Linked DNA regions of Prochlorococcus marinus str. MIT 9515. The protein of the gene in region 2 interacts with the protein of the main gene of each other region in a pairwise test. Links are inferred from orthologs where the notes say so. Each region holds a gene or a part of one and is shown on either strand. Other genes may lie near its edges. The genes, in order: P9515_RS02885 and P9515_RS07800.

Region 1 (3,280 bases), 910 kb from region 2 along the record:
GAAGATTATCATCTTCTATAGTTATGCATTCTTTATGGAATGGAATGACTTTTTTGAATTTGTTACTATTGAGAACATAAAGATTGAGATATATTCCTTGCATAATAATTTAAAAGATGTTTACTTGATGCATAACACTTTTTATCTTTTTAATAATTCTTAGAGATGAACATATTTGAGAATGAAAATTCTTTAAGCAAAAATCTCTATAATACTAATCAAGAAAATTCAAAAAATATATCTTTATTTAATTTAAAATTAATCCATAAAATATTGAATAGCATAAATATTTCATTACTAATTTTAATTTTTATGCTTTCTTTTATTTCTTTTAAAAGTCAAAGGAACTGGACAATCATATACAAAAATCTAGCCAAAACAAGATCAAATAATAATAATCTTATAGATTACATTTCTAAGACTGAAGAGTTTTTTATTAATGAAGTTGAGTCCCTTAATACATTTAAAAAAACAACTCCAAAGGATTTAATTTACCTCGATAAGCAAATTCCTAAGCAGAAAAAAAATGAATTAATTAATAATATTCGAGATGGATTAAAGGATAGTCAATACCAAAGAGGCTATTAATGAAAAGAAATAAGAAAATTGTTAAACTCGCCCCTCTTAAAGCTCGAAGGTTTAAGGTCACGTATATATTTTGTTTGACATTAATTTTTGGACTTTTTGGCAGACTTGTAAATCTACAAGTTTTTAGTGCCTCTGACTTACAAAAAAAAGCTAGGTTAATTCAATTTACTAAAACTATTTCTCTAAGAAGTAGAAGATCAATAGTTGATAGGAATAATAGATTGATTGCTTATGATAAACCTCTTTATAAATTATGGGCTCATCCAAAATACTTTAACTTCCCTGGAGATCCTACTCAGAGGTTAAGAAGCATTGAAGAGGTAATTAATATATTGTCCCCAATTTTAAATGTAAAAGAAGAAATTCTCCTCTCAAAGTTTGATAATAAAATAACAGGGATAGAATTACTTGATGAAATAACAGAGAATCAAGCAAAAAAGATCAAAAGCCTTCATATAAGTGGTCTAGATCTAGTGAAATATTCTCAAAGATATTACCCTCAAAGTAATTTATATTCAAATCTCATTGGTTTTGTTAATCATGATAATAAGGGTTCAGCTGGTTTAGAACTGCACTTGGACAATCAAATTAAAGTATTTAATAAAAGTAATTTGCTAAAGAAAGGTGGAGACGGAACTCCTCTTCCAGATAATTCGGGTCCAAGAGATTTTATTAATGATTATCAGAGCTTAGGTTTAACAATAGATTCAAGATTGCAGAAAGCTTCATTTCAAGCTTTAAATAAACATGTAATGAAGTGGAAGGCAAAGAAAGGCTTCGCAATAGTTATGAATGTTAATAATGGTGAAATCCTATCGTTAGCGTCAATCCCATCTTATGATCCAAATAAATATTGGGAATATAATTCTGAAATCTTCAAAGGTTGGTATTCTCAAGATTTATTCGAACCTGGCTCGACTTTTAAACCTATAAATCTAGCTTTGGCATTAGAAGAAAAAGTAATTCAAAAAGATGGTTTAGTTGAAGATAGTGGGAAGGTTAATGTTGGAGGATGGACCCTTTCGAATTGGGATAAAAAGGGTAATGGATATATCGATTATCCAAAAGTTTTACAAGTTTCAAGTAATGTTGGGATGGTAAAAATAATGCAAAACTTACCGCCTAAAACCTATTGGGATTGGCTGAATAAATTAGGAATTAGTAAAAATATAAAGACAGATTTGTTTGAATCTACGGCAGGTCATTTAAAGTCAAAAGATATATTTGTTAATCAATCAATTGAGCCGGCAGTTGCTTCTTTTGGAAAGGGGTTTTCCATTTCGCCATTGAAATTAGCTCAACTTCATGCTGTCTTAGCTAATGGGGGGGTTGAAGTGATTCCTCATGTAACTTTAAATTTCAAAGATAATCTTAAAAATAAATCACAAGAAGAAATCTTCTCTAATGAGGTCTCTAGAACTGTTCTTGAATGGATGGAAAGTGTTGTTGATAAGGGTAGTGGAATTGGCGCAAAAATTGAGGGCTACAGAATTGGAGGGAAAACTGGAACCTCTCAGAAGGCGATTAATGGAAGATATACAAGTAAGAAGGTTTGTAGTTTTGTTGCTACTTTTCCTATAAATAATCCTAGGTATGTTGTACTTGTTGTCATTGATGAGCCATCTAAAGCCTACGCTTATGGCTCAACAGTTGCTGTTCCAGTTGCAAAAGAAATTATCGAAAGTCTAATTGTTATTGAAAAAATACCCCCGCAAATTGAAAAGAATAGATTAATTGTTAAAAAACCATGAAATTATCCGATTTTAGGTTTAAATAGTTGATATTTTAATGAATTCATTTTGAATTGAGGCTAACTTAAAGGTATACATGATTATCTAAAAATGAAATCAATTTTAGAACAATTGTCCTCTATTACTACTGTTGTTGCCGATACTGGAGATTTAGATGCGATTAAAAAGTTTCAACCCAGAGACGCTACTACTAATCCTTCCTTAATATTAGCTGCGGCTAAGAATCCTGATTATGTGAAATTAATTGATCAATCTTTAGAAAGTTCTAGAAAATCACTGCCTAATGGAGTCTCTGAAAGTGAATTAATAAAAGAGGCTATTGATCAGGTCTCAGTATTTTTTGGTAAGGAGATTCTTAATCTTATTTCAGGAAGAGTATCTACAGAAGTTGATGCAAGACTTAGTTTTGATACTGATGCCACAGTTAAAAAAGCAAGAAAGTTAATAAACCACTATAAAAGTTTTGGAATAGATAAAGAAAGAATTTTGATAAAGATCGCTTCAACTTGGGAAGGAATTAAAGCAGCTGAAATCTTGGAAAAGGAGGGTATTAGATGCAATTTAACTTTACTTTTTAACTTCTGCCAAGCTGTAGCCTGTGCGAATGCAAAAATCACCTTAATCTCCCCTTTTGTTGGAAGAATATTAGATTGGCATAAAGTAAAAACAGGCAAAGATAATTTCTCAGGGAAGGAAGATCCAGGTGTTATTTCAGTAACCAAAATCTACAATTACTTTAAAGAGAAAGGTTTTAAAACTGAAGTAATGGGTGCAAGTTTTAGAAATGTTGATGAAATAAAAGAATTAGCAGGGTGTGACCTTCTAACTATTGCGCCAAAGTTTTTAGATGAACTTAGTAAAGAAGAAGGGGAACTAATTAAAAAATTAGATGAAAATATTCAATCTAAGAGCTCAATTGACTATGAGTTTGATGAAAAAGA
Region 2 (3,184 bases):
TGGAAATGCTCCAACCTTTTTTTCTTAGTAAAGAATCAGCTTTTAAAATATGATTTACGTCTTGGCTTACTTTGTAATTAGTAGTTAATTGAAGTTTGTAGAATCTTTTTTCATTTTTATAGTCAGTCCATTTTAATGCAGCTTTTAAAGAAGGTATTTGTCTCCGAAAGCTGCAAGCCGCAAGAGAAATACAAAGGAGTATTAATGAAAATAAAAACCAATTACTTGTATAAACATGATTTAATTGAAGTTTTATTACTTGATATCCATTAATAAGTCCAAAAATTGGAGTTTCATTGTAGAAATCAATATACTCTTGTGGATCATTGCCTTGAGGTATAAATGTTCCAACACCACTTGTAATAGCAATGAAAATTATTAATGTAATAGCAAATTTTAAACTTGATATTTTTAAAATCAAATTCTTAAAAATAATCATTTAAATCCAATTTGAAATTAAATTTAAAATTCCTACAGAAACTAAAAATACTCCACTTAAAGTAGGAATTATTTGACTATATTTTCTGAGTTCTAGAAACTGCTTTAGATTTTCAGTTGTTGCCCCCGCAAGTATTAAGGGTGTTATTTGACCTAGTCCAAAGAAGAACAAAAAGATTATTGAAATTGTGGGGTTTTTTGCTTGCGATACCCAAGCTAATAGTGTAGCCAGTACTGGAGTAATGCATGGTGAGGAAGCGAGACCAAAAGTTCCACCTATCAGAAAAGGTGTTATTAAAGGAGGCACCTTATCTTCCATAAATCTTAAGTCGGGCCCATTTGGTAATTGGAATTTTAAAATTCCTAATAAATTTAGACCCATAATTATTGCTATGAAAGCAACTAAAGAAGAGTAATAAGAGGGTAATTGACCATATATTTTCCCTAAGAATCCACTTAATGCTCCTAAAGTAACTAGCGAAAAAATAACTCCGCCAGAAAAACTTATAAGTTTAAATTTATTTTTCTTTGTTCCACCAATATACGCAATTGTGATTGGCAGTAAAGATAAAGAACATGGGCCAAGACTGGTTAAAAGGCCTGCTGTAAATACCAAAAATATTGTAAACGGGCCTGGATTATTAAGCCCTTGCTCCATTAGTAAATTACCTTTTTGAGCTAATTCTGAAATAACTAAATTAATAGATGTGATGACAAGAATCTAAATCTCTTAAATTCTAACTAATTAAGAGACTTTCGTGCACTAATAATGCCTATGAAGCCAGTTGACTCTAATGAGCACCTTAACAACATTCCAATTACAAAAAATGAGGATAATAAGGAATTTCCTCCGTAACTTACAAAGGGTAGCGGCAGCCCAGTTGTGGGCATCATTCCTGTCGCTACAGCTATATGCAATATGGATTGACCTATTAGTAAGGTTACACATCCAATAGCGACTAACTTGGTATAGTTATTCCTGCATTTTATTGCAATCCTTAAGCTTACATAAGAGAGAAGAACTAAAAAACCTAATAATAATGTTGATCCTAATAAACCAAATTCTTCTGCAAAAATAGCAAAAATAAAATCTGTGCTTTGAATTGGTAAATATTGTAATTTTTGTGTAGACAGACCAAATCCTTGCCCAAATAATCCTCCTGAACCTATCGCTAATAAACTTTGAATTAATTGATATCCATTGCCCTCTGAATCTTTCCAAGGATCAATAAATGATATTACTCTTAGCTTTTGATATTCATTACTCAAAATACTAATACAACCACTCAAAAATCCTAGAGAAGCTACTGAAAAGAGTGAACTGTATTTAACTCCACCGCATAAACCCATTACCCAAAAAAGAATCCCTGTTAATCCTGCCGTACTAAGATTGGGTTGCTTCATTATTAATAAAATTAGCAATCCAAAAGTACTTAATGAAATAAGTTTTTTATTTTTTTTTATTAAATTCCAATGTGCAAATAAGTTGGCTGCTTCTAAAATCGCAAAAGGTTTGATCAATTCCGAGGGTTGAATTTGTAGAGGACCCATAATTAACCATCTTGAAGAACCGTTTACTGTACTTCCGAAGAAAATTGTTGAAATTATCAAGATAATTAAGAAATAGAAGATAATTTTTGAAGTTTTTAAAAGATCTCTAATATTTGTATTTAAAACAAAATAAAAGATAGTTAATCCCGGAATACACCAAATAATTTGCCTTTTTAAATAATAAGCCCAATCCCCCATTTCTTTGCTAGCCACCCACCAACTTGCAGAACCAAGTATAAATAAACCAAAAATAGACCAAATACATATCAAAATAAGCAGGATTTTCCCTTCATAAGGCCAGATTTCCCACGGTAAAGGTAAGAAATTGTTCCTTAAATAATTAGGTTTTATTCTGGAATCAAAAGTTCTATTTCTTTCAAAAGAATGTGAATATTTTTTAGCGGCTTTACTTATCTCCAAGTTAAAGTTCGTAGATATACTATTGAGACGTCAAATAACTACTTTGCCAAGTCTTTAAGCTAAGTTTTGAAGTGAATGTCAATTAAATTGATTTTGATTAACAAAACTCAAACCCTTTTTTAGTTATTCAAAAACATATAAATCAAATATCACAAATCTTAAGAATTAGGACTTTAAACAAAGAATACCTAGCTAAAAGGCCCCTCTCCATGATAGATTCCGTGAGTTTATATACTTACTTAAATCTGTATAAAGGGGGTTTTCTAAATTATGTTCACATCAGTGGACTCAAATAGAAAAAAAAATATCGAACATCTTCATAGTAAGAATGTTCTCGATACTCCTTCCCATGATGATTCTTTCATTAATAAAATAAAATTAGTTTTTGGAAGTCAATTTCAAAGATTATTTTCAAAAAATGATGAATATACCAAATTACAAATAACAATTTTTGGTATTACTTTTATTGTTGCCATTTTAGTAGCATCTATAACAGGGATTCTAATTGGGTATACTTTTGGTTTTAGTGTTTTTATAGGTGCCATTGCTGGTATTTTTTACTTACGTTTGCTTGCTAAAAGTATAGGCAAAATAGGAAAAGAATCTAGAGGTGTTTCTCAATTACAACTATTGGTTCCAGTTTGTCTCTTTATTTTTGCGAGCAAGCTAGCATCCTTAGATATTTTCCCAGCAATGATAGGCTTTTTTATCTATAAGCCTTCTCTTATATTTTATTTTTCACGTTCTTAAATAAATTTTGCTTATCAAAATTTAT

What was found.
Region 1: the proteins of P9515_RS07800 (region 2) and P9515_RS02885 interact in binary tests that used the Escherichia coli proteins (3 or more experiments, as listed by UniProt). The link is inferred for Prochlorococcus marinus str. MIT 9515 from one-to-one orthologs.

Annotation. Positions count from the first base shown.
Region 1 is NC_008817.1:518,752-522,031, forward strand. The notes cover bases 21-2,963. They hold P9515_RS02885 (peptidoglycan D,D-transpeptidase FtsI family protein), read left to right. Parts: upstream 21-587; coding sequence 588-2,339; downstream 2,340-2,963. Other genes in these bases: P9515_RS02875 (CPBP family intramembrane glutamic endopeptidase), read left to right, coding at 21-80; P9515_RS02880 (hypothetical protein), read left to right, coding at 313-588; tal (transaldolase), read left to right, coding at 2,430-2,963. Outside these bases: more of P9515_RS02875, read left to right, coding at 1-20; more of tal, read left to right, coding at 2,964-3,280. UniProt on the Escherichia coli protein: Essential cell division protein that catalyzes cross-linking of the peptidoglycan cell wall at the division septum. Required for localization of FtsN.
Region 2 is NC_008817.1:1,428,777-1,431,960, reverse strand. Bases 295-3,141 are described here. They hold P9515_RS07800 (FtsW/RodA/SpoVE family cell cycle protein), read right to left. Parts: upstream 2,410-3,141; coding sequence 1,180-2,409; downstream 295-1,179. Other genes in these bases: P9515_RS07795 (hypothetical protein), read left to right, coding at 2,680-3,141; P9515_RS07805 (cytochrome c biogenesis CcdA family protein), read right to left, coding at 440-1,096; P9515_RS07810 (cytochrome c biogenesis ResB family protein), read right to left, coding at 295-439. Also shown: more of P9515_RS07810, read right to left, coding at 1-294; more of P9515_RS07795, read left to right, coding at 3,142-3,159.